DNA from 4 places in the Kitasatospora sp. NPDC028055 genome. Region 3 is predicted to be linked to each of the others. Evidence: riboswitches for the same ligand, from Rfam matches in the RefSeq annotation. Region 3 holds a riboswitch; each other region holds the start of a gene.
What was found. Region 3 has a riboswitch for cyclic di-AMP ahead of AB0F71_RS07815 (glycoside hydrolase family 16 protein). Riboswitches for the same ligand answer to the same signal wherever they lie in the genome.
Positions count from the first base shown of each region.

Region 1: it holds a riboswitch for cyclic di-AMP, as region 3 does, so the genes downstream of both, AB0F71_RS04225 (NlpC/P60 family protein) here and AB0F71_RS07815 (glycoside hydrolase family 16 protein) in region 3, are expected to answer to the same signal.
Region 2: it holds a riboswitch for cyclic di-AMP, as region 3 does, so the genes downstream of both, AB0F71_RS11525 (transglycosylase family protein) here and AB0F71_RS07815 (glycoside hydrolase family 16 protein) in region 3, are expected to answer to the same signal.
Region 4: it holds a riboswitch for cyclic di-AMP, as region 3 does, so the genes downstream of both, AB0F71_RS24280 (M23 family metallopeptidase) here and AB0F71_RS07815 (glycoside hydrolase family 16 protein) in region 3, are expected to answer to the same signal.

Region 1 is NZ_JBEZXE010000002.1:61,137-68,327, forward strand. Features, by position in the region: gene AB0F71_RS04220 (NlpC/P60 family protein) at 1-686, opposite strand, end outside; gene AB0F71_RS04225 (NlpC/P60 family protein) at 914-2,029, opposite strand; cyclic di-AMP (ydaO/yuaA leader) riboswitch at 2,040-2,196, opposite strand; gene AB0F71_RS04230 (NlpC/P60 family protein) at 2,535-3,569, opposite strand; gene AB0F71_RS04235 (NYN domain-containing protein) at 3,770-5,071, opposite strand; gene AB0F71_RS04240 (hypothetical protein) at 5,361-5,624, opposite strand; gene AB0F71_RS04245 (rhomboid family intramembrane serine protease) at 5,855-6,637, shown strand; gene AB0F71_RS04250 (Lrp/AsnC ligand binding domain-containing protein) at 6,680-6,961, shown strand; gene AB0F71_RS04255 (aminotransferase class V-fold PLP-dependent enzyme) at 6,965-7,191, opposite strand, start outside.
Region 2 is NZ_JBEZXE010000007.1:150,604-157,794, reverse strand. Features, by position in the region: gene mfd (transcription-repair coupling factor) at 1-958, shown strand, start outside; gene AB0F71_RS11540 (MazG family protein) at 1,081-2,118, shown strand; gene AB0F71_RS11535 (SDR family NAD(P)-dependent oxidoreductase) at 2,129-2,554, opposite strand; gene AB0F71_RS11530 (cytochrome P450) at 2,880-4,196, shown strand; cyclic di-AMP (ydaO/yuaA leader) riboswitch at 4,407-4,577, shown strand; gene AB0F71_RS11525 (transglycosylase family protein) at 4,579-5,346, shown strand; gene eno (phosphopyruvate hydratase) at 5,635-6,921, shown strand; gene AB0F71_RS11515 (septum formation initiator family protein) at 7,085-7,191, shown strand, end outside.
Region 3 is NZ_JBEZXE010000004.1:105,406-112,596, reverse strand. Features, by position in the region: gene AB0F71_RS07835 (SDR family oxidoreductase) at 1-505, opposite strand, end outside; gene AB0F71_RS07830 (TetR family transcriptional regulator) at 643-1,269, shown strand; gene AB0F71_RS07825 (alpha/beta hydrolase-fold protein) at 1,545-2,705, shown strand; gene AB0F71_RS07820 (phenolic acid decarboxylase) at 2,824-3,159, opposite strand; cyclic di-AMP (ydaO/yuaA leader) riboswitch at 3,582-3,745, shown strand; gene AB0F71_RS07815 (glycoside hydrolase family 16 protein) at 3,748-5,046, shown strand; gene AB0F71_RS07810 (hypothetical protein) at 5,189-5,851, opposite strand; gene AB0F71_RS07805 (IclR family transcriptional regulator) at 6,024-6,821, opposite strand; gene aceB (malate synthase A) at 7,023-7,191, shown strand, end outside.
Region 4 is NZ_JBEZXE010000026.1:81,758-88,948, reverse strand. Features, by position in the region: gene AB0F71_RS24295 (sensor domain-containing protein) at 1-303, opposite strand, end outside; gene AB0F71_RS24290 (GNAT family protein) at 417-1,004, opposite strand; gene AB0F71_RS24285 (hypothetical protein) at 1,047-1,958, shown strand; gene AB0F71_RS24280 (M23 family metallopeptidase) at 2,014-2,880, opposite strand; cyclic di-AMP (ydaO/yuaA leader) riboswitch at 2,893-3,051, opposite strand; gene AB0F71_RS24275 (YiaA/YiaB family inner membrane protein) at 3,248-3,538, shown strand; gene AB0F71_RS24270 (alpha/beta hydrolase) at 3,641-4,465, shown strand; gene AB0F71_RS24265 (WHG domain-containing protein) at 4,494-5,072, shown strand; gene AB0F71_RS24260 (PP2C family protein-serine/threonine phosphatase) at 6,988-7,191, shown strand, end outside.

The DNA.
Region 1 (7,191 bases), on a different contig from region 3:
TTGCCGAGGTCCAGCCGGTCGGTGCCGCGGGTGGCGCGCTGCTCGGCCTCCCGGGCGTCCTGGGCGACCATCCGGTTCCGCTCGGCGGCGCCCAGGCTGTTGAGCAGCTTCTGCGCCGTGGCGAGGCGCTGCTGGATCTGCTGCTTGCTGTCGGCGAGCGAGCGGCGGGCCTCGTCCAGCTCGGCGAGCTTGGCGGCGGTCTCGGTGCGGCGCTGGTCGAGCCGGCGCTGACGGGTGACCAGCTCGTGCAGGGTCTCCTGCTGGCGCTCGGCGGCCTGGCCGAGGGTGCGGGCGCGGGTGAGGTAGGCCTCCGGGTCGCTGGAGAGCATCAGCTGGGCGGTCTGGGTCATCCCGCCGCCCCGGTACTCGGCCCCGGCGACCGTGGCGAGGTCCCCGCGCAGCTCGTTGAGCTGCTCCTGGGCGGTGGCGACCTCGCCCTGGAGGATCGTGGTCTCGCCCTGCAGCCGCTTCTGCGCCTCCTGCGCGGCGTTGTACTTCTCCGAGGCCTGTTCGGCCTCGTCGTACAGCTGCTCGACCTGGGCCTTGACGTCCTTGCGGTCGGGCGCGTCCGGCGCCCCGGGGGCGGCCTGGGCGCTGCCGGCGGTCGCCACGCCCAGGGCCGTGGTGGCGGCCGCGGTCAGTACCAGCGCACGGGCGAGCAGTTGGGAACGACGGTGCACGGGCATGGCGGCAACGGCTCCAGTCCTGCGGCGCGGCCCCGCGGCCGCGCCCCGGTGGGCGGCCGTCGAGCGGGAGTCCGGTGGCAGACGTTAGCGAGTCCGGGCAAGTGAGTCCAAACCCCTACCGACCCGAATATTTGACCCCTAATCGGACACCAGGTCGATCCGCCGGAAAAGCCGCAGGCCCGGCCCTCCGTGACGGAGGACCGGGCCCGTGAACGCGTGGGTGGGGATCAGACCCGCACGATGGAGGACAGCGGCATGTTGGAGACGGCCTCGTAGCGCACCGACGCGCCCGGCTTGGGAGCGTGCAGCACCTGGCCGTTGCCCGCGTAGATGCCGACGTGGTGGGCGTCGCCGTAGAAGATCAGCATGTCGCCGGGCTGGGCCTGGGAGATGTCCGAGCCGATCCGGGTGCCGGCGCCGGCCTGCTCCTGCGAGGTGCGCGGCAGCGACACCCCGGCCTGGTTGAACGCCCAGACCATCAGGCCGGAGCAGTCGAAGGAGCCGGGGCCGGTGGCGCCCCAGACGTACGGGCTGCCGACCTTGGTGGCGGCGGCGGCCAGCGCGGCGGCACCGTGCGAGCTGCCCGGGGCGACCTTGACCGGCGCGGCGGTGGAGCCCGAGCCGAGGTCGCTGCGGCTGTTGTCGCGCGAGGCGCGGTCCGGCGTGGCCGGCTTGGCGGCGGCGGCGGCCTTCGCGGCGGCGTCGGCGGCGGCCTTCTCCTCGGCCGCCTTGATCGCCTGGCGCTCTTGCTCGGTCAGCGTGTTGAGCAGGTCCTGGGCGGCCTTGAGCTTGTTCTGGACCTCGTCCTTGGAGGCCTTCAGCTGCTGGGTCGTGGCCTCCAGCTCGCCGAGCTTGCCCTGGGCCTCGGTGCGGTCCTGGTCCAGCTTGCGCTGCTGGTCCTGCAGCTGCTTGAGCTGGTTCTTCTGGGTGCTGCCCGCCTGGTTCAGCGCGCCGGCCTGGTTGAGGAAGTTGTCCGGGCTGGAGGAGAACATCAGCTGGACCGTCGGGGATATGCCCCCGTTGCGGTACTGCTCGCCGGCGATCTCGGCCAGGCCGCCCTGGAGGTCGGTCACCTGGGCCTGCTGCCGGGCCACCTGGTCCTGGAGGCCGGAGACCTGCTTCTCCAGCTCCTGCTGCTTCTCCTGGGCGGCGTTGTACTTCTCGGTCGCCTGCTCGGCCTGCTCGTTGAGCTGGTCGACCTGCTCCTTGACCTGGTCCTTGGTCGGCTGCGGGTCGGCGTGCGCGCCGGACTGCGCGGAGAGGGCGACGGCCGCGGCGGCGAAACCGGTCAGGATCGAGACGCGGGTACGGCTGGCGGGCTTGGGACGACGATGGGACGCCACGAAGGCGGACTCCTTCTTCCTACTCCCGCCTACCGGGTGAGCTGACGGGTTCGGGCCGGAAGCATGCCCTACGACGCCTCACCGGCCTCACCTACGGCCGACCTGGCGCCGATTCACCCCGGAGGAACGTGTGGTTCCCCGGCTCCGCTCCGCAGCGCCCCCGACTACTGGGCTCCCCTGTCGGGCAGTCGTTGCGACCTGCCCCGCTGTTTCGCGAACTCGGCGGTAACCACCGCCGCCACCCGGGCTGGGTGATCGACTGTGCGGTGGTTCGGGGCACGACCCTAGTAACTGAACCGTGATCGGTTCAAATCCTTGTCAGAAAAAAGACGGAAGATTACCCATGTTCTTTTGTGAAAATGACTGATGGTGATCAGCGCCGCACGCAAAGCTGATCGACTCTCACCGTCCGGCCCATCGGGGACGCACACCCGAAGCGCCACCCCCGATCGGAGGTGGCGCGGATCACAGGGCCGGAACCGGCCCTCGGGGTGGTGCCGGGGCGTCAGATCCGGCGGATCGTGTTGATCGACATCGCGTCGGCCTTCATCACCTTCACCACGTCACCGGTGTGCGGCGCGTGGACCACCATGCCGTTGCCGATGTACATCCCGACGTGGTGCATGTCGCCGCCGTAGATCACCAGGTCGCCCGGCTGGGCGGTGGCCAGCGTCACGGCGGTCCCGATGTGGCCCTGCTCCTGCGAGGTGCGCGGCAGCGAGACGCCGGCCTGACCGTACGCCCAGACCATCAGGCCCGAGCAGTCGAAGGTGGAGGGCCCGGTGGCGCCCCAGACGTACGGCGAACCCTGCTTGCTCATCGCCTTGGCCACCGCCACGGCGGCGTAGCCGCTGGCCGGCGGCAGGTTGCTGAGGTCGACCCGGTCGGCGCCGCGGGAGGCGCGGTCGTCCTGCTGCTGCTGGGCCCGGAGCGCGGCCCGGTCGGCGGCGCTGAGCGAGTTCAGCAGGTCCTGGGCGGCCTTCAACTTGGTGTTGACGTCCGCCTTGGCCTGGTTGAGGTCCTTGGTGGTGGAGTCCAGGGAGGCGAGCACGGCGGCCGCCTCGGCCTTCTCCTGGTCCAGCCGGCGCTGCTGGTCGAGCAGGCCCTTGAGCGCCTCGGTCTGGGTGGTGCTGGCCTGCTGGACGCTCGACGCCTTGTCCAGGTAGCCGGACGGGTCGGAGGAGAGCATCAGCTGCACGGACGGGTCGATGCCGCCGGTGCGGTACTGCTCGCCCGCGACCTGGGCCAGGCCCACCTGGAGCTGGCTCATCTGGTCCTGGCTGCGGGCCACCTGGTCCTGGAGCTGGTCGGCCTGCTTGCGGAGCTGGTCGGCACGCTCCTTGGCGCCGTTGTACTTCTCGGCCGCCTGCTCCTGCTCCTGCTGGAGCTGGTCGATCTGCGCCTTGACGTCGCTCTTGTTCGGCTGCGGCGCCGCGTGCGCGGCGACCTGCGCGGAGAGGGCGACCGCGGTCGCAGCAGCAGCGGTGAGCACGGAGACCCGTGCGCGGCTGGGCTGCTTCGGACGGCGGTGGGAGGCCAAGAGACCGGCTCCTTCTTCCATCGGACTCACCTGATCAGGTGAGATTCCGGAAAATAGGTTTGACGCCAGACCCTAGTGAAGATCTACCCGTTTTGCCACTCCCCCGAAGGCGTGAACTCCGGTTCCCCCACTGACTTCACCGGATCCGCACACCCGCACGGAAACCCCACTGACCTGCCGTCACCGCCTCCGGCCCCAGCTCAGGGCCGGGCCAGCCGGTTCAGCAGCAGCACCGAGGCCACCGGGCGCGCACCCGCCTTCCGCACGCCCTCCGCGACCTCCCGGTCGGTGGAGACCACCACCACCGGGCGGCCCTGCGGCTCGGCCCGGACCAGACGGCGGATCAGCTCGTCCGCGGTCTCGCCGGTCCGGCTGAACCGTACCCGGACCCCGCGCGGCGGCGCCATGATGACCGGTACGTCCAGGTCCTGCCCGTCGAACACACAGGTGACCTCCGCCTGGGTGCGCTGGGCCAGCATCGCCAGCCCGCCCAGCAGCCGGATCCGCTGCTGCTCCAGCGGCAGCGCCGGATACCCGGTCTTGGTCACGTTGTAGCCGTCCACCACCAGGTGCACCTGCGGGATCGCCAGCAGCTGGTCCAGCAGCGCCGGGTCGTCCTCGGCCAGGCCGCGCCGGGCCACGTCGTGCGGCGAGGCCGCCCCCGGCACCACCGCCTCCACCAGGTCCGCCGGGCGGATCTGGGAGACCGGCAGGGCCAGCTCCCGCTGCAGGCCCTGCGCCGACTGCAGCACGGTGTCCAGCAGCAGCCGCAGCCGCATGTCCTCGACGCTGCGGCCCTCCCGGGCCGAGCGGCGGCCCTGCTCGACCGCGGTCTCCAGTTCGGACACCCGGTGCCGCAGCCGCCGCGCCTCGGACTCGGCCGCGCTGCGCTCCCCGGCGGCCTGCGCCCTCGCCGCCTCCAGCTCCCCGGTCACCCGCCGGGTCTCGGCCTGCGCCCGCCGGGTGTCGCTCTCCAGCGACCGCACCTTCTTGCGCAGCGACTCGGCCTCGCGCCGGACGCCCTCGAACTCCGCCCGCTGGCGCTCCAGGTCCGCGCGCGCCGCGGCCCGCACCTCGGCCAGCTCGGCCTGGAGCTTCTCCACCAGCCGGGAGGCCTCCGCCGCCGCGTCCTCGGCGCCGGCCCGCTCGGCCTCCTCGCCCGCCTCGGCGACCAGTCGGCTCCAGCCGGGCGAGCGCACCAGGTAGGCGGCGGCGGCGACGTCCATCGGATCGGCGGCGCCGGGGACGGTCCCCGACTCCAGCGCCTTCACCAGGTCCGGCTGGCCCAGCCGCAGCCGCTCCGCTATCCGCACCCGGAAGGCCGGCTCGGACTCCAGCGCCGCCGCCAGCGCGGTGGCCGCGTACTTGGCCCGCCGCGCGGGGGTGAACTTGACGTACTGACGCAGGCTCTGCGGCAGCTCCCCGGGCGGCAGCCCGCCCAGCGCGTCCGAGGCCAGCCCGACCACCCGCCGGCGCACCCCCTCGGGTAGCGGCCGGTCCAGCTTCTCGGCCGCCCGCTCGGCACCCGCACCGGCCGGGGCCGCGCCGGGGCCCTCCGGGAGCTCGGTCTCGGACGGGCCCGGCTCGGCGGCCGGCTCCGGTGCCGGCGCAGCGGGCTGAAGCCCCTGCGCTTCGCCGGGCTCCCTCGCTGCGTCCACCACGTCCTCGGCTCCGATCCTGGTCCAGCGGGTGCGGCCGCGGCCGCCCCTGTCGTCACGCTCCGTGCGTCTTGTCTGTATTGTCCCGTGCGGTGGACGGCGGCGTCGCGCACCGCCCACCGCACCGGCGGGGTCAGCCCTGCGCGGCGGGGGCCTCCACGCCCTCGGCGCCCGGACGGGCCACCAGCTCGACCTGGTCCACCGCGTTGCACCAGCGGCAGCGCACCGACTCCACGGTCTCGCTGTGCACCTCGGTCTCCTCGACCCGGGATTCGCCGGCCAGGTCGAAGTGCAGGAACTCGGTCACCCGCGCGGAGCGGGTCACGTCGAAGCGGGTGAGGTTGCCGCACAGCGTGCAGCGCCAGCGCGTCTCGGCGGTCGGAGCGGCGACGGTCATCGGGGGGTCCTCTCGGCTGGTCCCTGGGCGGGCGAGGCGCTCCCCCCGGAGCCCCGGCGTCGGCGGCGGGAGGCGGGAATGCCCGCCCCAAGCCTATTGCCTGGGGCAACCACCAGGACCACCGGTCAGCCGAGATGACCGGAGCCCGTCCCGCCCCGCCGGACGGCCCAGTAGTCCACCTGCCGTAAACCGCCGTGTCACCTGCCGCGCCCGGAGGGATGCTTGGCCGCATGGCGCTCACGGCCCCCGACCACACCGACGCGCGGGACGGCCGCCCGGCGCTGCCCGCCCCGGCGGTCACCTACGCCCTGATCGCGGTCAACACCCTGGTCTTCCTGCTCGGCCCGGCGGCCGGCCTCAACCCCCTGTACGGCACCGGCCAGACCCGGATCTGCGCCGAGCAGCGGTACGAGCAGCGCTGGGGCGCCGTCCCCGCCGAACTGCTGACCGGCCACCCGCTGACCGCCGGGCAGCTGGCCGAGGCCCCCGACCCGGTCCCCGGCTGCCCCGCCGCCCCCACCCCGGGCAAGCACCCGGCGGTGTCCGCCCTCACCGGCCTCTTCCTGCACGCCGGCTGGCTGCACCTGCTGGGCAACCTGCTCTTCCTGCACGTCTTCGGCCCGACCGTGGAACGCCGGGTCGGCCGGGCCAGGTACCTCCTCTTCTACCTGGCCGCCGGCTGCACCGCCTCGTACGGCTTCGCACTCGCCGAGTCGCACGCGCCCGACTCCACCCGGGTTCTGATCGGCGCCTCGGGCGCGATCTCCGCCGTGCTCGGCGCCTACCTGCGCTTCCACCCGCGGGCCCGGGTGACCACCCTCGTCCCGCTGCTCCTCTTCCTCCCGCTGCGCTTCCCGGCCTGGCTGGTGCTCGGCCTCTGGTTCGCCCTGCAGTGGTGGTCGGTGCACTCGGCCGGGCCCGGGGTCGCCTACCTGGTGCACGTGATCGGCTTCTCGGCGGGCTTCCTGTACGCCTGCACCGTGGTCGGCCACCCCCCGAGACGCCCCGGCTGAGGCCCGATACGCTGGCCGCACCCGCATCAAGGAGCCCGAACTGTGATCACCGCCATCGTCCTGATCAAGACCAGTGTCGACCGCATCCCCGAGATCGCCGAGGCCATCGCCGCGATCGAGGGCGTCAGCGAGGTGTACTCGGTGACCGGCGGATACGACCTGGTGGCGATGGTCCGGGTGCGCCGCCACGACGACCTGGCCGAGGTCATCCCGGGCCGGCTCAACAAGGTCCCGGGTGTGGCCCACACGGAGACCCAGATCGCCTTCCGCACCTACTCCCAGCACGACCTGGAAGCGGCCTTCGCCCTCGGCCTGGACGAGTAGGACTCAGCCCGCGCGGCGCGTGTCGGCGACGCAACGGCCGCCCTCGTTGCGGTAGTTCCACGCCGCGCCGTCCGTGACCAGCTCGCGGACCGCGGCCAGGAAGCGCTCGACGTGCTCGTCCGGCGTACCGGCCCCGAAGCTCACCCGGATCGCGTTCAGGCTGCGCTCACCGGGCAGCGAGGGCTCGGGCGCCCCGCACTCGGAGGGCGCCGAATCCTCGTCACCGAGCA
Region 2 (7,191 bases), on a different contig from region 3:
CACCGCGCACGGGCAGATGGGGGAGACCCAGCTGGAGAAGGTCGTCGTCGACTTCTGGGAGAAGGAGTTCGACGTCCTGGTGTCGACCACGATCGTGGAGTCCGGCATCGACATCTCCAACGCCAACACCCTGATCGTCGAGCGCGGCGACACCTTCGGCCTCTCCCAGCTGCACCAGCTGCGCGGCCGGGTCGGGCGCGGGCGCGAGCGCGGCTACGCGTACATGCTGTACCCGCCGGAGAAGCCGCTCACCGAGACGGCCCACGAGCGGCTGGCCACCATCGCCCAGCACACCGAGATGGGCGCCGGCATGTACGTCGCCATGAAGGACCTGGAGATCCGCGGCGCCGGCAACCTGCTCGGCGGCGAGCAGTCCGGGCACATCGCGGGCGTCGGCTTCGACCTCTACATGCGGATGGTCGGCGAGGCGGTGGCCGAGTTCCGCGAGTCGCTGGCGAACGGCGGCGAGCCGGAGGAGGAGCCGCTGGAGGTGAAGATCGAGCTGCCGGTCGACGCCCACGTGCCGCACGACTACGCCCCCGGCGAGCGGCTGCGGCTGCAGGCCTACCGCTCGATCGCGGCGGTCAACTCGGAGGCGGACATCCAGCAGGTCCGGGACGAGCTGGCGGACCGCTACGGGAAGCTGCCCGAGCCGGTCGAGAACCTGCTGATGGTCGCCGGCCTGCGGCTGTACGCCCGCCGCTGCGGGATCTCGGACATCACCCTGCAGGGCTCCAACGTCCGCTTCGGCCCGGTGGAGCTGCGGGAGTCCCAGCAGTTGCGGCTGAACCGGCTCTACCCGCGCAGCCAGGTCAAGGCGGCGGCCCGGCAGCTGCTGGTGCCCCGGCCGAGCACCGGCCGGATCGGCGGCAAGCCGCTGGTCGGGCGCGAACTGCTCGGCTGGTGCACCGAGTTCCTGTCGGCGATGTTCGACGACCTGGCGGGGACGAAGAAGTAGCCCCGGCGGGCCCACAGCGGTCCACAGCGGTTCACGGCGGTCCCGGGCCCGGCCCGGGACCGCCGCTCGGCTGACCGGCACCGGCCGGGGCCCGGGGCGCCCGCGGCGGGTAGGTTCGAGGTGTGACGACTAATGGTGTGCCGACGGACGCCCCGGGCGCGAAGCTGATCCTGCTGACCACCACCCACCGGGTGGCCCCCGGGCTGCTGGCGTGGCCGGCCTGGGAGGCGCTGCGGTCGGCCGGGCGGGTGCTGGTGGCGGACGAGGGGCATCCGCAGGTGGCGGCGGTGCGGCAGGCCGGGGTGGCGGTGGAGGTGGTGCCGGCCGGGTCGGCGCCGGCGCTGGCGCGGCTGCTGACCGGGCAGCCGGCCGGGGCGGGGCCGACGGTGTGGCTGGGCGGCCCGGACGGGGACCCGGGGCTGACGGACGCGCTGGCCCGGCTCGCGGTGGAGCACGCCGGGGAGGTGCCGGAGATCGAGGTGCTGCCCGGCTCGTACGACCTGCCGGGTGCGCGGCTGCTGGACCTCGCCTCGGTGATGGACCGGCTGCGCTCGCCGGGCGGCTGCCCGTGGGACGCCGAGCAGACCCACGAGAGCCTGGTGAAGTACCTGGTCGAGGAGGCCTACGAGCTGGTCGAGGCGATCGAGGAGGGGGACCGGGACGCGCTGCGCGAGGAGCTGGGCGACGTCCTGCTGCAGGTGTTCTTCCACGCCCGGATCGCCGAGGAGCACCCGACCGGGCCGTTCACCGTCGACGACGTGGCCGGGGACATCGTGGACAAGCTGGTGTACCGGCACCCGCACGTGTTCGGGGACGTCGAGGCGGAGGGCGCCGCCGAGGTGGAGGCGAACTGGGAGCAGTTGAAGGCGGCCGAGAAGGCGGACCGGGAGTCCGTCCTGGACGGCGTCCCGGCCGGGCTGCCGGCGCTGGCGTACGCGGCGAAGCTGGTGTCCCGGGTGCGCCGGGCGGGCTTCGCACAGGTGCCGGACGAGCCGTACGAGCTGCCGGCGGAGCTGACCGCGGAGTCGGTGGGCCGACTGCTGCTGGCGGTGGTGCAGCGGGCGCACGACGCCGGGGTGGACGTGGACGCGGCGCTGCGCTCGGCCGCGCGCGGCTACCGGGAGGCGGTGCGCGCGGCCGAGGGGCTCAAGCCGGAGTAGTGGGGGCGGCTCAGGCCGCCGTGGCGGTGCGCTCCGAGGCGGACCGCTGCGGCGGGACGAGCTCGCCGATCGCCTCGCCGATCAGGACGACCAGTTCGGCGAGGCGCTCCAGGTCGAGGTGGGCGGGCAGGTCGGCGAGGGAGACGATCCGCTCGCCCTTCGGGCCCGCCACGCAGAAGAGGTCGATCGGACCGAAGTGCTTCTCGGCGGTGTCGACCAGGGCGGCGACGTCGCTGGGCCGGCGGACGTCGCCGGAGACGCCGACCACGGGGCAGCCCGGCCGGTCGAGTTCGGCGGCGAGGTCCTCGGCGACGCCGACGTGGGTGTCGGCGATCAGCATCCCGGCGGCGTCGGCCGCGGTGAACCGGCGGGCGAGGTCGGCCCCCGAACCGCCCGCGAGTACCGCGATGACGACGACTGCTCCGCTGACCGTCATTGGTCCAGCTCCTCCCTGCGGGCGGCACCGCACCGGCGCCCGCGCGTACTTCGGAGGATCGTAGGCACGTCCTGACCCTCCGCAACAGGGATTACCCCGCAGGTGACCAGGCTCACGCCTGCCGCCCGGCCAAGAGCTGGCCAAGGCCTGTCCACCCGGCGTCCACGAGCCGTCCACGGAGTGTCGGCGTCCCGCTCGCGTGCCGGTCACGGACGGTTCGCGCGGCGGTGACCTCCGGCCGGTCGCGGCGGTGACCTCCGGCCGGTGGCGGGGGCGCGTCCGCCGGTGGTCCGGGCCCGTCCGGTCCAGCGGTTACGGTCGACCCATGCCAGCTCAGCCCGAGGGCGCCCAGCCCGCCGCCCAGCCCGACCCGCAGCTCTTCACCTGGGAGTTCGCCGCCGACCCGTACCCCGCCTACGCCTGGCTGCGCGAGCACGCGCCGGTGCACCGCACCAAGCTGCCGAGCGGGGTGGAGGCCTGGCTGGTGACGCGCTACGCGGACGCCCGGCAGGCGCTCGCGGACAGCCGGCTGTCGAAGAACCCGGCGCACCACAGCGAGCAGGCGCACCGCACCGGCCGGGTGGGCATCCCGGGGGAGCGGCAGGCGGACCTGATGACCCACCTGCTGAACATCGACCCGCCGGACCACACCCGGCTGCGCCGCCTGGTGGCGAAGGCGTTCACCCCGCGCCGGGTGGCCGAGTTCGAGCCGCGGGTCCAGCAGCTGACCGACCGGCTGATCGACGGCTTCGCGCAGCGCGGTTCGGCGGACCTGATCCACGAGTTCGCGTTCCCGCTCCCCATCTACGCGATCTGCGACATGCTGGGCGTGCCGGCCGAGGACCAGGACGACTTCCGCGACTGGGCCGGAATGATGCTGCGCCACACCAAGCCGGGCCAAGCGGGCGGCCAACGCGGCGGTGTGGGGCGGGCGGTGAAGCGGATGCGGGCGTACCTGCTGGAGCTGATCCACCGCAAGCGGGCGGACCTCGGGGACGACCTGATCTCCGGCCTGATCCGGGCGAGCGACCACGGCGAGCACCTGACCGAGAACGAGGCCGCCGCGATGGCCTTCATCCTCCTCTTCGCCGGGTTCGAGACGACGGTGAACCTGATCGGCAACGGCACGTACGCGCTGCTGCGCAATCCCGGGCAGCGGGCCCTGCTGCAGGAGTCGGTGGCCCGCGGCGAGACCGCGCTGCTGGAGACCGGGATCGAGGAACTCCTGCGCTACGACGGGCCGGTGGAGCTGGCGACCTGGCGGTTCGCGACCCGTCCGCTGACCATCGGCGGGGTGGAGATCCCGGTCGGGGATCCGGTGCTGGTGGTGCTGGCGGCGGCGGACCGCGATCCGGCCAGGTTCTCCGACGAGAACACCCTCGACCTGGCCCGGAGCGACAACCCCCACCTGGGGTTCGGGCACGGCATCCACTACTGCATCGGCGCCCCGCTGGCCCGGCTGGAGGGGCGGTCCGCGCTGGCCACGCTGCTTTCCCGGCTGCCCGATCTGCGACTGGCCGAAAGCCCGGAGAATCTGCGCTGGCGGGGTGGCCTGATCATGCGTGGATTGCGCGAACTTCCGGTCGAATTCAGTCCGGAGCTCAGGTCGCCGCACGGCCTTCCTGAGCCGGCGACACGCTGACGGGGCATCCGGAACCGGCCACCAGCGGCGGTATGAACGCCCATCAAACCGGACAAAGACCCGCCGTTGGTAGGCGATCGAACACGGGCCGTAATTCTGGTGTGATGTCGGTGATATGAGCTTGTGATTCGTCTGAGGATCTGTCTAGTCTCCGTGGAGTTCGCAGCTGCGGACCTCGTGCGCGGGACGCCGAATCCTGCCCGCCGCGTCACGGGAAACCGACCAGAACCCTGGGCAGGGGCGGGGGAACCAGGTTTGTTGCCGTTCCTCCACGGCTCGGGGTGAAGCCGCCCGCGCGGAATCGATTCCGCAGACGGCGGCCGGGCCACCTCCCGGTCCGAACCCGACAGCTCACCTCGCAGGCGTGCGGAGAGGGACCTTCATGCTGTTCGTTGGAACTGGCCGTCATCGTCGTCGCACCCAGGCCGAGAAGGCCATCGCCGTCGCAGGTGTGGCCGGCGTCGGACTCGCACTGCCGCTCCTCACCGCCACCGGTGCCTCCGCCGCCCCGGCCTCCGTCTGGGACTCCGTCGCCCAGTGCGAGAGCGGCGGCAACTGGAGCATCAACACCGGCAACGGCTTCTCCGGCGGCCTCCAGTTCACCCCCAGCACCTGGAAGGCGTACGGCGGCACCGCGTACGCGGCGCAGGCCAACCAGGCCAGCAAGGCGCAGCAGATCGCGGTCGCCGAGAAGGTCCTCGCCTCGCAGGGCCCCGGCGCCTGGCCGGTCTGCTCCAAGAAGGCCGGCCTGAGCAAGGGCGGCGCCTCGGCCGAGGTGGACACCTCCTCGGACGCCAAGCCGCAGAAGCAGCAGGCCCAGCAGCAGGCTCCCAAGGCCGCCGCGAAGCCCGCCCAGTCGAAGCCGGTCCAGCAGTACGCGCCGAAGCACGCCGCGCCGAAGCAGGCCGAGAAGCCCGCCGACCCGTCGGCGCAGCAGTACGCCCCCAAGCACGCCGCCCCGCGGGCCGCCCAGGCCCCGGCCGCCACGACCGGCCACGACTACACCGTCCGGGACGGCGACACCCTGTCGGGCATCGCCACCGCCCAGGGCGTGTCCGGCGGCTGGCAGGCGCTGTACGACGGCAACCGCGGCACGGTCGGCGGCAACCCGGACCTGATCGTGCCCGGCCAGGTCCTGCACCTGGGCTGAGCCGGACCGTTTCCACGGCGGACGACACGCTGGACAGGTGACGACACGCTGGACAGGTAGGGGGCCGCGCCCGGCGGCCCCCTACGTCCGCGTCCGCCCGCCCCGGTGGGACGCGCCGGGACGAGCAGGTGAACTACCGGTGGGTAGCCGGGCCACACGGTGAGACGCAGCCCAGGCCGACGTGGCCCCGGGAGCCCGGGCGGTTAGGCTCTGGTCGTAACGACTCCGCAATCGTCCGGCCGACGGCACCACCCGCAGCCGGACCCTGCTTCCGCAAGGAGATGCTTCGTGCCGTCCATCGATGTCGTCGTAGCCCGTGAAATCCTCGACTCCCGCGGCAACCCCACGGTCGAGGTCGAGGTCGGCCTCGACGACGGCAGCACGGGTCGTGCCGCTGTTCCGTCGGGTGCCTCGACCGGCGCCTTCGAGGCGCTCGAACTGCGCGACGGCGACAAGAACCGCTACTTCGGGAAGGGCGTGGAGAAGGCCGTCCTGGCCGTCATCGAGCAGATCGGCCCCGAGCTGGTCGGCTACGACGCCACCGAGCAGCGCCTGATCGACCAGGCCATGCTCGACCTGGACGCCACCCCGGACAAGTCCTCGCTCGGCGCCAACGCCATCCTGGGCGTGTCGCTGGCCGTCGCGCACGCCGCCTCCGAGGCCAGCGACCTGCCGCTGTTCCGCTACCTGGGCGGCCCGAACGCGCACGTCCTGCCGGTCCCGATGATGAACATCCTCAACGGCGGCTCGCACGCGGACTCCAACGTCGACATCCAGGAGTTCATGATCGCCCCGATCGGCGCGGAGTCCTTCTCCGAGGCCGTCCGCTGGGGCGTCGAGGTCTACCACACCCTCAAGGGCGTGCTGAAGGAGCGCGGCCTGTCCACCGGCCTCGGCGACGAGGGCGGCTTCGCGCCGAACCTGGACAGCAACCGCGAGGCCCTGGACCTCATCACCGAGGCCATCCAGAAGGCCGGCTACGTGCCCGGCCGCGACATCGCGCTCGCCCTGGACGTCGCCGCCTCCGAGTTCTACGAGGACGGCGCCTACCAGTTCGAGGGCAAGGCGCTGACCTCCGCCGAGCTCATCGAGTACTACGCCGAGCTGGTCGCCTCCTACCCGCTGGTCTCCATCGAGGACCCGCTGGACGAGTCGGACTGGGACGGCTGGAAGGCCATGACCGTCAAGCTGGGCGACAAGGTCCAGCTGGTCGGCGACGACCTGTTCGTCACCAACCCGGCCCGCCTGGCCAAGGGCATCGAGACCGGCACCGCCAACGCGCTGCTGGTGAAGGTGAACCAGATCGGCTCGCTGACCGAGACCCTGGACGCCGTCGAGCTGGCCCAGCGCAACGGCTACCGCTGCATGATGTCGCACCGCTCCGGCGAGACCGAGGACGTCACCATCGCCGACCTGGCCGTCGCCACCAACTGCGGCCAGATCAAGACCGGTGCCCCGGCCCGCTCCGAGCGCGTCGCCAAGTACAACCAGCTGCTGCGCATCGAGGAGATCCTCGACGACGCCGCCGAGTACGCCGGCCGCGGCGCCTTCCCGCGGTTCAAGCACGAGGGCTGAGCACGCCCGGGCCGGGCGACGTCCGGCCCGGCCGCCGGGGGCCCGAGGCCCCCGGTAGCGCACGCCTGACCGGTGCCCCGCCGCTCACCCCGTAGGGTGGACGGCGGGGCACCGTCGCGACCAGGAGGGGATACGGGAGATGGCTGGCTGGAGGATCCCGGGCTTGGCGGCCCGGCCTCGGTTCACGAGCCGGGCGACCGTCCTGGTCCTGGTGCTCTGCTCGCTGGTGGCGATCCTGGCCTACCCGACGCGGCAGTTCATCTCCCAGCG
Region 3 (7,191 bases):
GGGTGAAGGACTGGATGCCGCCCTTGGTCGCGGCGTAGGCGGCCATGTAGGGGTGGGCGAAGCTCGCGGAGGTGGAGCTGAAGTTGACCACCACGCCCTTGCCGGTGGCGAGCAGCGCGGGGAGCGCCTCGCGGGTCATCAGGAAGGTGCCGGTCAGGTTCACCGCGAGGAGCTTGTTCCAGAACTCCAGGGTGGTCTGGTGGGTGTGCGAGGAGCGGAGGATGCCGGCGGCGTTGACCAGGACGTCCAGACCGCCCAGGCCCGCGACGGCCTCGGCGACGCCCGCCACCACGGCGGCCTCGTCCGAGATGTCCAGGACCTGGATCGTCAGGCGGTCGGCGGTGCCCTCGGCGGTCGCGCGGTCCAGGGTCTTCTTCAGGCCGTCCTCGTTGACGTCGACGGCGACGACCTTCCCGCCCTCGGCGAGGATCCGGTGCACGGTCGCCTGGCCGATGCCAGAGCCGCCGCCGGTGATCAGGACGTTCCGTCCGCTGAAGCGCTCCATGGTGGTCCTCCTTCGTTCGTGGTCTCTCGACCTCAAGAGACACGGTACGTCCATATGGCATGTTGTGCCAACAAGGCTTGATGTGCCACTCGGGCGCGATGTGCCGTGACCTTGATCGCTTGCGTACGCTGGCCCCTGTGACCGGACGCCCGACCCTGACCCAGCGCCGCCGTGACGCCACCCGGCTGGAGATCGCCCGCACCGCCGCCGCGCTTTTTGCCGAGCGGGGCGCCGAGGCGACCACCGCCGAGGAGATCGCCGCCGCCGCGGGCATCTCGCTGCGCACCTTCTACCGCTACTTCTCCGTCAAGGAGGACGCCGTCGCCCCGCTGTTGGCGGCCGGCGGGCAGCGCTGGATGGACCTGCTGGCCGAGAGCCCGGCGGACGTACCGCTGCGTGAGGCGCTGGAGCGCTCGGCCGTCGAGTCGCTCACCCCGGCCGACGACGCGGCCGTCGAGGCGATGTACTGGACCCGCGACCTGCTGCGCGACCCGCGGCTGGACGGCACCTGGCAGAAGGTCCACGCCGGGTCGGAGGAGCGGCTGCGGGGTGTGCTGGCCGCCCGCTGTCCGGACGGCGTCGATCCGCTGGAGGTCCGGCTGGCCGCGGCTGCGGCCACGGCGGCGATCCGGGTGGCCCTGGAGCAGTGGGCGGGCTCCGACGCGGCTGTCACCGGCCCGGGCTCCCCGCAGGACCTCGGCGGCCGCTGCATGCGCGAACTCACGGTGGGGCTACGGCTGTGGGCTCAGCCGGCGGGGGACTAGCGGGCTGGCGGCGAGCGGGCGCAAGCGAACAGACGGCCGCGAACGGATAGCGGCGAACAGATGACAGCGAACAACTTTCGAAATCTGTTATCTGTTATCTGTTATCTGAAAGTTGAACTCTGTCATCTGTTCGCGGCCTGCCCACAGCCCCCGATCAGCTTCCTTACAGCTCCCGCTAGGGTTGGTGCTCGCGCCCCGGTGGGGGAACCGGGGTGACCTCCTCGGATGTCCCTGAACGGAGGGGTGGGAGTTCGAGGCGTGGGAGCAACTGGAAAATGGGTCTGACGAGCCACAAGGTGCTGGCACTGGCCGTGCTGATGGCGGTCGTGATGATGGTCGGCACGGTCTGGCTCTGGCCCAGACTCGCCCGGAAGAGCTGGCAGGCGGTGCTCGGCCGGATCGGCGCGCTGCTCGCCACCCAGCTGGCGGTGCTCGCCGCGCTCGGGCTGGTGGCGAACAACTACTTCGCCTTCTATAGCAGTTGGGACGACCTGATGGGCACGGGCAGCACCGGCCCGGTGGTCATCCACAACAAGGCGGACGCCTCCGGCCGACTGCTGGTCGAGACCATAGGCCAGGCCTCGGTCAAGGGCGGCGGCGCCATGGGCCGTGAGCCCAGCCAGTCCGGCGAGATCCGCAAGGTCCGGATCGACGGCAAGGAGAGCCGGCTGTCGACCGAGGGCTACGTCTACCTTCCGCCCCAGTACTTCCAGCCCGAGTACGCGCAGAAGCAGTTCCCGGCCGTGATCGTCAGCACCGGCTTCCCAGGAATCGCCGAGAACCTGATCACCCGCTTCAACTACCCGGGCGCCGCGCTCAAGCTGCTGCAGGAGGGCCGGATGCAGCCGACCGTCATGGTCCTGATGCGCCCCTCGCCCGCGCTGCCGCAGGACACCGAGTGCGAGGACATCCCCGGCGGCGCCCAGTCCGACACGTACTTCACCAAGGACGTCCCGTCGGCGATCCAGGCCAGCTACCGGGTCTCGACCGACCCGCAGGCCTGGGCCTTCATGGGCAACTCCACCGGTGGCTACTGCGCGCTCAAGCTGGCCATGCGCCACCCGGACGTCTTCCCGACCGCCGTGTCCCTCTCCGGGTACTACGAGGCGGCCGACGACCCGACCACCGGCGACCTCTTCGGCGGCAGCAAGCAGCGCCGCAACGAGGCCGACCTGATGTGGCGGTTGAAGAACCTGCCGCAGCCGAACGTCTCCGTGCTGCTGGCCGGCACCAAGAAGGGCGACGGCAACTACAAGCAGGACACCGAGGCGTTCATCGACGCCGCGAAGAGCCCGATGAAGGTCTCCTACAGCATGCTCGAGAACGGCGGCCACAACTTCGAGACCTGGAGCGCCCTGCTGCCGTCCTCACTGGAGTGGCTGTCCCAGCACCTCAAGGTCCCGAACCAGCCGGGCCACCCGGGCCAGACCGTCTGACGGCGCCGCCCGCGGAACGCGCAGGACACGCAGGACACGCAGAACGCACGGAACACACCGAACACACCGACCCCCCGGAAGCCGCGGCTCCCGGGGGGTCGGTCCGTTTCGGCGCCGGTCAGGCGACCCGCTCCAGCGTCCCGGTGTGCAACTGGCCGACCCGGCCGCCCTCGCCCTCGAAGGTCCAGAAGGCCCGTACGGTCAGCGCGTTGAGGTCCATCACGTGGCTGACGGTGATCCCGCTCTGTTCCGTCCAGCTGACGAAGTAGATCTCCGGTGCGACCTCGGCGACGTGCAGCCGCACGTCCTCCCACTGGCCCGCCGACTCACCGAGGCCCTCCCAGCGCAGCCGGGTGCCGTCGGCCGAGTAGGAGTTGCGGAAGGCCGCGCCGTTGTCGGCCCGGAAGACGTAGGTGCGGCCGGCGAAGGCGGGCAGGGGCGCGGGCGCGGTCATGGTGGGGCGGAACCTCTTCTCCGGAACGGCGGACGGGTCGTACGGCTCTGGTCGGTGCTCTTGTGCACCGTGGAAAATCCCAGGGCTCCAATTTATCCGACCGGGCGGATACGGGCGGCTCCACGCCACGGATGTCACGGTTCGGCGGTCACGGTTCGGCGGTCACGGTACGGTCCGCCACCGTCGTACCGCGTACAGTGTGCGGTCGGCAGTCCGGGCGGGCCGGACGGGGGGACCGGGCGGCGTCGACTCCGGTGATCAACTCGGCCACCACGCAGCGTCGTTGATCGACACCACTGTGAGCTGTGCGACAACCGGCTTGATCAGGTTGTCCGTCCACGGATGGCCTGCCTAGCCTGCACTCGTCGTCCGCCGTCGCGGACCCCGCCGCCGGGACGCCGAGTCCCGTCCACCCGCCGGCGAGTACCCGAGCACCACAGCGGACGGGAGCGGGGGAACCAAGGTCAGCGCCCGGCCCGTACGCACCAGCGTGCGGGTCGCGGCTAGGGGTGAAGCCGCTCCACAGGCGGCCGGGCAACTGCAGCCCGAATCCGACAGCTCACCTCGCAGGCGTCGCAGAGGATCCCCATGCACCAGCCTGCCCGGCGCCGTCGCGCGCCCCGCCACGCCCGTCCGTCCCACCGCGGCCGCAACGCCGCCCTCGCCACGACCGGGGCGCTCGCCATCACCGGCGCCGGCCTGCTCGGCCTGCCGTCCGTCTCCGGCGCCCAGGCCGCCACCGGCCCGACCGTCACCCAGGACCGGCTCGCCCCCGCCACCATGGTCGCCGGCAAGGCCGGCACCGCCTCGCTGGCCCTGCACTCCTCGGCCTGCTTCACCGCCAAGACCGTCGGCGTCGGCGTCCGTGACGCGCGCGGCACCAACCTGGACTTCCCGGGCAACGCGAGCAACGTGCAGATCTGCCCCGGCGGATTCAACTACACCAGCGCCGCCCGCACCCTGGCCGCCGGGACGTACACCCAGTTCGGTTTCTGGCAGGACCTCGGCGGCGCGTGGCACAACCTGCCCTCGCAGCAGCTGGTGGTCTCGGCCACGGGTACGCCCACGCCGGCCCCCTCCCCGACGGCGACCCCCACCGCGACCCCCACGGCGACCCCCACGGCGACCCCCACCGCGACCCCGACCAGCACCCCGACCGCCACGGCCACCCCGACGACCCCGGCGCCGTCCTCCCCGATCGCGGGCAAGTCGCTGACCTGGTCCGACGAGTTCAACGGCCCGATCAACTGGGGCCAGCGCTGGGTCGGTGACAAGAGCACCTCGTACAAGTACGGGAACCACAACCCGGACGACAACAAGCTCGACTGGCTGAACAAGAACAACGTCACCGTCGGGAACGGCGTCGCCACGTTCACCGCCACCCCGGGCGGCCCCACCCTGGAGAACGGCAAGCAGTCCTGGAACACCGGCTTCCTGACCACCGAGGGCTCCGCCGAGGGCTTCCAGGTCAAGACCGGCGACTACGCCGAGACCCGGGTCAAGCTGCCCGCCGGCACCGGCGCCTGGCCCGCCCTGTGGACCTGGAAGAACGGCAACGGGGAGATCGACTCCTTCGAGTACCACCCCGACAACCCGAACCTGCTGGAGCTGACCAACCACGTCAACCCCGGCAACCCCGACTACTACACCGATGCGAGCGCCGTCGCCGCCGACCAGTGGGTGACCATCGGCACCTACTACGGCGCCAACTCGGTGGACTGGTACGTCAACGGCGTCAAGGTGTTCTCGGACGGCAAGGGCGTCGGGGCCAACTTCTCGGCGTACCTGATCCTCAACCTCTCGGTGAGCGCCGGCAAGTACCACCCGGCGCCGCAGGGGAACGCCCCGATCACCATGGCCGCCGACTACGTCCGCGTCTACCGGTGACCGCGTCTGCCGGTGACCTCGTCTACCGGTAACCACCTGTACCGGTGACCACGTCTACCGGTAACCACGAGCCCGCCCCACCGGTCACCGGGATCCGGCAGCCGCTCGCCGGCGGCCGGTGACCGGTGGGGCGATCCGGCCGTCAGCCCTGGGTCGTCTCGACGACCCGAATGTCGAACGGCTCCCGGTGGCGGATGCCCCCCGGGTCGTCCGCGCTGCGCACCTCGACCGAGCCGCCCGCCAGGACCCCGAGCGGCAGATCGGGGGAGAGCACGACCGGGACGAGGGCGGTCGCGCTGCGCCCCTCCTTCAGCCCGGGGCCGAAGACGCAGCGCACCTGCCTGCCGCGTGCGACGACCTCACAGTCCGTTGGGTAGAACGGGGGGGCCGCGGTGACCCCGTTCGGGAGGGTGACCGTCACCGTGAACGGGGACACGGTGGTGTCCGGGCCCGCGTTGGCGACGAAGGCGTGAATGGTGGTGGTGCCGCCTGGCGACGCCGGGTCCGGGTCGATCCGGACCACCTCCAGGTGCGATGCGGACGGCTTGGCCACCACGGCCGGCAGCGTGGACGCCTCGGGCGCACCCGGCGCGACGACCCCAAGGTCCGGGCGTGGCACCGGGTGCCGCACCGCCCAGGACGGGCCGGCGGCCAGTGCGGCTGCCGCGCAGCCCGCCGTCACCGCCGCGACCCATCCGGCCCGGCCGCCCCATCCGACCTGGCCGACCCATCCGGCCCGGCCGATCAGGCCGATCCGGCCGAACCCCCTGCGCCCCGCGCCGCCCCGTACTCCGTGCTGTGCCACGCCGTTCACCCTGTTCCCGTGCTCCGGCGGCCCGCGCCGTCGCGGGCCGCGTCCGCCCCAGGGTGTCCGAGCCGCCGACGCGGCGGCGCCACAACTCGCCCACCGCCACTCGAACGGCGGGGCGCCGACATCGGCCCGATCGCTCTTGTCGAGGAAGGCTGTTGACTGATCGTCAGGGTGCCAGGACCTGCCCGAGCCGGGCCGCGATCTGGTGCATCACCGGTACCAGTGCAGACGCCCCGGCCTGTTCCTCCAGTGCCCGGATCCGGGCCTCCGGGCCGGACACCGAGAGGGCGGTGGGCGTGGGGGCGCCCGGGACGGCGAGGGCGATGCAGCGGACGCCGATCTCCTGCTCCTGGTCGTCGACCACGTACCCGCGCTCGCGCGCCTCGGCGAGCTGGTCCATCAGCGCCTGCGGGTCGGTGAGGGTGTACTCGGTGTGCGCGGGCAGCGGGTTGGGGCCCAGGACCGCACGCGCTTCGTCCTCGGGGAGCTGGGCGAGCAGCGCCTTGCCGACGCCGGTGCAGTGCGGCTGCACCCGTCGGCCGACCTCGGTGAACATCCGCATCGAGCGCCGCGACTGCACCTGTCCGACGTACACCACCTCGCCGCCCTCCAGCACCGCCAGGTTGGCGGTCTCGCCGGTGGCCTCCATGAGCTCGGCCAGGTACGGGCGGGCCCAGCTGCCGAGCAGTCGGCCGGCCGTCTCGCCGAGCCGGATCAGCCGGGGGCCGAGGGTGTAGCGCCGGGCGGTGTCCTGGCGGACATAGCCCTGCTGGACGAGGGTACGAACCAGTCGGTGGATGGTCGGCATCGGGAGGCCGGAGCTGGTGGAGAGCTCGCTGAGGGTGGCCACGCCACTCGAGTCGGCCAGCGCCTCCAGGAGTTGGAAGGCGCGCTCGACGGACTGCACGCCGCCGCTCGCGCGGTCGGCGCCTGTCGTCGATGCTGTGTCGGGGGTCGCAACCACCGGCGTTCCCTTCGCTGTCGGGGAGGAGTAGAGTCCCGGCGACCTCTTCAACAAACCGTTGAAATTCTGTATCGCGGAAACTAGTCTCCACCTTACAGAATCGAATCCGCCGACAGGCGGGTAACGATCGAGGAAGTACCCGAGGAAGTTCCCACCGGAGCTCCCTTTGCCAGGCTCAACCGTCTTAGGAGTGTCCTGCTCATGGCTGCAGATCAGGGGCCCGTCGGCGCCTCCCCCGCCGCTCCGGTCGTCACTGTCGCCGGACCGCGCGTCCATCGGGCCGAGGAGGTGCTCACCCCGGAGGCGGTCGCCTTCGTCGTGGGCCTCCATCGCGCCTTCGAGGGTCGTCGACAGGAGCTCCTGGCGAGGC
Region 4 (7,191 bases), on a different contig from region 3:
CTCGGCCCGGCCGAAGCCCCGGGCGGTGCTGGTCAGGGCGGCCAGCACCGGCAGGCCGAGGACGGTGACGAAGGTGCCGACGCCGAGGCAGAACAGGACGATCGCGAGGACGAAGCCGACGATCGCGACCGGCAGCCCGGTGAGCGCGTAGCCGACCTCGCGGTAGTAGTGCCCGGAGAACGGCGCCCGCCAGAAGCCGGGCGGCTCCTCGGTGCGGTGGGCCCGGGCCGGGCGGGCCCCGTCGTCGCCGTAACCGCCCGGGGCGTCCCATCCCTGACCCAGCGTGCTGCCGCTGCTGCTCATTTCCCGGTCCCCGGCCCCTCGTCGTCCTGGTCTTCCGTACGTGCTGACGTGGTCCAGTCTGGCCGGGGCGCGGCCCGGCAAACATCCGGCCGACCGGCGGATCGGCGGTGGGGTTAACCCCCCTGCGGTGGGCCGGCCGGGCCGGACCACTCGTCGGCGAGCAGTGCGTACCGGTACGAGTCGCGCCAGGCGCCGCCCTTGTACAGGTCGTGCCGGACGCGCCCCTCCAGCCGGAAGCCGAGCCGGGTGAGCACCTTGGCCGAGGCCTCGTTCTCCACGTCGACCCGGGCGGCCAGCCGGTGCAGGCCGAGCACCCCGAAGGAGAGCTCGCAGAGCAGTCCGGCGATCTCGCCCGCGTAGCCGCGGCCCCACACCGGGCGGCTCAGCACGTAACCGAGGTGGGCGGAGCGGTACTTGCCGAGGGTGAGGCTGGCGTGCGCGATCGGCAGCGCGTCCTCCGGGTCCTCGGCGTCCTCGCGCCGGACGACGGCGAGCCGGTAGACGCCCCGCTCCTCGGCCATCGCCTCCTCCAGGTAGAGCTCGAGCTGGTCCGCGCAGGTCTCGCGGTCGCGCGGCTCGAAGGGGAGGTAGCGGGTCACCTCCGGGTCGCCGTACAGCGCGTGCAGCGCGTCCACCTCCTCCGGGGTGTGGCGGTACTCGCGGAGGGCGAGCCTGGGGCCGGCGAGGCGTACGGGGACCATGGCTGCCGACCCTACCGGCGTCCGGCGGCTACCGTTCGGAACATGAACGACGAAGACCTGCGGCTCGCCCCGCGCACCAGGGCCGCCGACCTGCTCGCCTGGGCGGCCGGCCAGGACCGCGCGCCGGTGGCCGAAGCGCCGCTGCGCGCGGTGCTGGCGCTGCTGGAGCTCGGCGGGGGCAGGATGCACGACGGCTGGCCCGAACTCACCTCCGACGAGGTGGAGCACCTGCTGTACGAACGGCTCCACCTCTACGTCCAACCCGCGCCGGAGGAGGACCCGCTCGCGTACGGCGAGGCCGTACGGCTGCTGGTCGACCACCAGCGGGCGGCGAAGCGGCTCAACGCCAAGCGCCAGGAGCGGCTGCACGCCGAGGCCGAGTGGCAGGGCGAGGTCGCGGCGGGGCTGCTGCGCCGCGCCGACCTGGTGACCTGGCCCCGGCTGTACGCGGTGCTGCTGCACGCCCACGGGGTGGACGTGACGGACCCGGCGGCCGTCCGGGACTGGCTGGCCGGCTTCGCGGCGCTCGACGAGGAGCAGCGGCTGGCCGGGTACGAGGCGCTGACGCCGACCGGCTGGCTGGACGACCCGGACGAGCAGGGCTGGGGGCCGGGCCGGGTGCTGTCCGTCGGCATGGCCACCGACGGCGCGCGGCTGCTGCTGGAGCAGGGCCTGATGCGGCGCAGCTACCGCAACCTGGCCGAGCTGAACGCGCTGGGGCGCCCGATGCCGGACGAACTGGCCGGTGGCTTCGAGGAGTTCGAGGCGGCGGCGACCGAGGCGGCGCTCGACCTGCTCGGCGAGTGGACGGTGCCCGGGCTGCCGCGGCTGCTGGTGGAGGAGTTCCCGGAGCTCGCGCCGGAGCCGGGGGCGGCCGAGATCGACGCCTACCTGGCGCAGCTGCCCGCGGACGAGGAGGAGCAGCCGGAGGAGCCGGAGCTGGAGCAGGAGTGAGCTGACGTGGCAGGGCCCCGGGCGCGCCGCCCGGGGCCCTGCCGCGTCATCGGTCCTACGGGGTGAGGCCGCGCTGCTGGAGCCAGGTCTCCGGGTCGACCGGGGCGCCGCCGCCGGGGCGGACCTCCAGGTGCAGGTGCGGGCCGGTGACGTTGCCGGTCGCGCCGACCTTGCCGATCTGCTGGCCGGCGGTGACCTTGCCGGAGCCCTTGATGATCGAGGAGAGGTGGCAGTACCAGATCTCGGTGCCGTCGGGCAGGGTCTCGACGATCCGGTAGCCGTACGAGCCGGACCAGCCGGCCGAGGTGACGGTGCCCTGACCGACGGCGTAGACCGCGGTGCCGGTGTCGGCGGCGAAGTCCAGGCCGGTGTGCAGGTGGGCCCAGTAGCGGGCGCTCTGGCCGTAGTGGGCGGAGAGGTTGTAGTCCTTCACCGGCAGGGTGAGGGCGGCGGCCTTGGCCCGCTCGGCCTCCTCGGCGGCGCGCTTGGCCTCCGCCTCCTTGGCGGCGGCCTTGGCCTCGGCCTCCTGGGCGGCCTGGACCCGGGCGCCCTCCTCGGCGGCGGTGCGCTGGCTGTCGGCCTGCTGCTGGATCCGGGCGGCGAGCGCGAGGCCGGGGTCGGCGGCCAGGGCGACGGGCGTCTCGTCCGGGGCCTCGACGGCGGGTGCGGCGGCCGGGGTCGCGGAGGCGAAGCCGGTGGCACCCAGGGTGGCGGCGACGGCGGTGACGCCGAGCAGCGGGGAGGCCCCGCGGGTCTGACGCGGCATCCGGTGGCGGTTGGCCTCGGCCTCCGGGGCGAACGGCTCGGCCGGTCCGGCGGACCCGCCGTCGCGGGGCTCGGCGCCGTGCGGGCCGGGGTGGTCGAGGAGCTGGGTACCGGCTGCGGGGCCGGCCGGGTGTGCCGGAGTGTGCGTCGACGCCACGGAGGCGCGCTCCTTTCCTTCCTTCGCGCCTACCGGGTTAGCTGACGGGTTCGGAGCAGGAAGGTCTCCTACGGCCGGGCCGGAGCCCCGCCGATTCACCCCAAGGAACGTGGTTCCCCGGCTCCCTGACCTGCCCGGAGGCCGGTCGGCGGGATTAGGCGACGGCGCACGGTGCCGTCTGGGTACGGCGTTGACGACCGCGCTGCGTTATCAAACGTTAATCCTAGGACGCTCTGATTCCAAGCCATCCGCCCGGGGCCACTGTGGAACAGGTGATCGGACGTCAACGAACGACCCCTCAGCCACCGGGTCCATCTGAGTACTCCTACTCATGTGCGACCCGGCCGCCCCATCGCATCCTGGCGCCATGAGCGCACCGATGCAGTCACGGACAACGGCCGCGTACTTCGTCCAGGCCGTCCTCTCCTTCGCCCTCTCCGGCACCGCCCTCGCCGCCGGGATCGCCTACCTGCCGGTGGGCGGCTGGACCCGGGCCTTCCTCGCGATCGGCCTCCTCTACGCCGTCACCTCCTCGTTCACGCTGGCCAAGGTGATCCGGGACCGGCAGGAGTCCTTGGACACCGTCGCCCGGGTCGACCAGGCCCGGCTGGAGAAGCTGCTCAGCGAGCACGACCCCTTCCGGGTCGAGGGGGCGTGAACGGGAAGCGTCCTCGGCATCGGCCGAATGCTTGACGGCTAAGGCTATTAGCCTTAGCTTTATGGCTACAGGCAGAAACGAGCGAGCCGGCGGAGGCCCACCATGAACGGCACCAGCACCCCGAGCACCCAGTTCCTCGACGTCCCCGGCGGCCGCCTCGCGTACGACGACACCCGGCAGGGCGACGGCACCCCCGTCGTCCTCCTCCCCGGGATGCTCGACTCCCGCCACGCCTACCGGCACCTGCACCCGCTGCTCACCGCCGCCGGCCACCGGGTCGTCACCATGGACCTGCGCGGCTTCGGCGACTCCTCGATCGTCTGGGACGACTACGGGCCCGCCGCCATCGCCACCGACGTCCTCGCCCTGCTCGACCACCTCGGCATCGAACGGGCCGTCCTGGTCGGGCAGTCCTACACCGGGGCGACGGTCGTCAAGGTCGCCGGCGACGCACCCCAGCGGGTCGCCGGGATCGCCCTGATCGACGCCTTCGTCGAACACCGGGCCAACGCCCTCATGCGGGGCGTCATGGTCGTCATGGGCGCCGCCATGGTCCGGTGGCCCGGCGTCTGGGGCTTCTACCTGCGCAAGATGGCCTACCCCGGCCCCCGCCCCGCCGACCTCGACGGCTACGTCGACGGGCTCGTCGCCGCCCTGCGCACCCCCGGCCGGCGGACCGCCACCCGCGGCCACGTCACCGGCGACTCCGCACCCGTCGGCTGGTGCGCGGCCGTCCGCTGCCCGGCCCTCGTCCTCATGGGCAGCAAGGACCCCGACTTCCCGAAGCCCGAGGCCGTCGCCGACCTCCAGGCCGAGAAGCTCGGCGCCCGCAAGGTGATGATCGAAGGGTCCGGGCACTACCCGATGGCCGACAACCCGCAGGCCGTCGCCGACGCCCTGCTGCCCTTCCTCGCCGAACTCGCCTGAACCCCGCCCGTACGGAGAGAACGAAGCCATGCCCCGCGTAGGACTGACCCCCGACCAGGTCGTCGACCACGCCCTCGCCCTCATCGACGACCAGGGCGGTGAAGCCCTCACCCTCGCCTCCGTCGCCACCCGGGCCGGCGTCGCCACCCCCTCGCTGTACAAGCACGTCAGTGGCGGACTCGGCGAGTTGCGGCGCCTCATCGCGGTCCGGGTCACCGAGGAGCTCGCCGACCGGCTCGCGGACGCCGCCGTCGGCCGCAGCGGGGACGACGCCGTCACCGCCGTCCTCCGCGCCTACCAGGCCTACGCCACCGCACACCCCCACCGCTACGCCGCCCTCCCCCAGGCCCCCCAGCCCGACGACGACCTCACCCGCGCCGCCACCCGGCTCGTCGGCGTCATCGTCGCCGTCCTCCGCGGCTACGGCCTCGACGGCCCCGAAGCCATCCACGCCGCCCGCACCGTCCGCTCCCTCGCCCACGGCTTCGCCTCCCTCTCCATCGCCGGCGCCTTCCAACTCGCCGAGGACCCCACCACCACCCACGACCGCCTCATCACCACCCTCACCACCGCCCTCCACACCTGGCCCGGGACGGCCACCGCCTAGAACACGCCCCGCGGCTCAGGCCGGGCCGGCGACGCTCCCCCAGCCTTCGGCCGGGAGGTGCCCCCACCGCAGAGACCCCCGGCCGAAACCCGGGCAGCACCCCGTGAGAAAGGGGCCACCGGGCGCCCGGTGGGTGCGCCAGAAGTCGGCCCCATCGACTTCTGGCGCGAGGCAGGCCGAGAAGGGGCCTTCCGGCGCGGGCAACCGGGGCGCTGGAAAAGCGCGGCCCCACCAGGCGGGCGCCTCCGCGAGGGAAGTCGGCCCAGCCGACTTCCTGATACGCAGAAACGGCGGAGGGAGCACGGAGCTACGGGCCTCGGCGGGTGGCGGCGCCTACTGGGCTCGGGCGCGCGTCAGAAGTCGGGCGGACCGACTTCTGGTGACCGCAGGCCCAGAACGGGCCTGGCGGTGACGACCGGAACGCAGCAGCACGCAGACCAGGCAGAGGAGAACGGGCTGCGGGGCGGCAGGTGTCGGCGGGCGGGCAAGCCGGGAAGTGCCCAGGAAGTCGGCCCGGCCGACTTCTCGCGCAGCACCCCGTGGGAAAGAGGCCACCGGGCGACCGGCCGCGACTCTCTGGCCGCAGAGAAACGCGGCGGCGGCAGTGAGCGCGCCAGAAGTCGACCCCATGGACCTCTCGCGCGAGGCAGACCGAGAAGAAACCTTCCGGCAGAGGTAGCCGGGCCATTGAAAGAGTGCGGCCCCACCGATCGACGAGATCAGGCGGGCGGCCCCTCTGCGAGGAGGCCGACTCTCCCACGGGCGGGGGCTGCGCGCGAGAAGTCGGGCCGGCCGACTTCCTGTCACGCGGAAACGGCGGAGGGAGCACGGGGCTTCGGCGGAGGGCGGCGCCTACTCGGCGCGGGCGGCCGGGGCTCGGGCGCGCACCAAAAGTCGAGCGGGCCGACTTCTGGTGACCGCAGGACCAGAACAGGCCTGCCGGAGACGGCCGGAACGCAGCAGCACGCAGACCGGGCACAGGAGAACGGGCTGCGGGGCGGCAGGTGTCGGCGGGCGGGCAAGCCGGGAAGTGCCCAGGAAGTCGGGCCGGCCAACTTCCTGTTACGCGGAAACGGCGGGGGAAGCACGGGGCTCCGGCAGATGGCGGCGCCTACTCGGCGCGGGCGGCCGGGGCTCGGGCGCGCACCAGAAGTCGGGCGGGCCGACTTCTGGCGTCAGCGGGCCACCTGCCCCGAACCGTCGGGGCGAGGACACGCAGCAAGGAAACGCAGCAGCATCGGCGAACGGGGCTCGGGCGCGCACCAGAAGTCGAGCGGGCCGACTTCTGGTACTGCAGGCCCAGAACAGGCCTGGCGGAGACGGCCGGAACGCAGCAGCACGCAGACCGGGCACAGGAGAACAGGCTGCGGGGCGGCGGGGCGTGGGCGGACAAGCCGGGAAGTGCCCAGGAAGTCGGGCCGGCCGACTTCCTGTTACGCGAAACGGCGGAGGGAGAACGGAGCTACGGGCTTCGGCAGATGGCAAGCGCCTACTGGGCGCGGGCGGCCGGGGCTCGGGCGCGCGTCAGAAGTCGGGCGGGGTGACTTCTGGTGACCGCAGGTCCGGAACGGGCTTGGCGGAGACGGGCGGGGCGCAGCAGCAAGGAGACCGGGCAGGGAAGGAAAACGGGCTGCGGGGCGGCAGGCGGGGGGCTGCGCGCGGGAAGTCGGGCTGGCCGGCTTGCTGTTGCGCGGGAGCGGTGGGGGAGCACGGGGCTTCGGCAGGCGGGCGGGGCTCGGGCGCGCACCAGAAGTCGGGCGGGGGACACGGGGCTTCGGCGGACGGCCGGGGCGCAGCAGCAGGCGGACCGGGCGGGGGAGAAGGGGCTGCGGGGCGGGAGGTGGGAGGGGTTAGTGTGGCCGGGCTGACTGGTGGTCATGACAGGGGACCGCCCACGCCTTCGCGGAGGTCCCGGGTGCCCGCACTGATAGCGAGGGTGCGGCGGTGGTACGGCCGGTTGCTGGACGGGGACGTCCGGGCCGGGCGGGTGGCGCTGGGGGTGCTGCTCGGGGTGACGGCGGTGCTGGGGGTGTTGCCGGTCCTGTTGCCGTACGGGTGGCCGCCGTCGGCGCTGGTGCTGCCGGTGGTGGGTGGCGGGTTGGTGCTGCGGCGCGGGCAG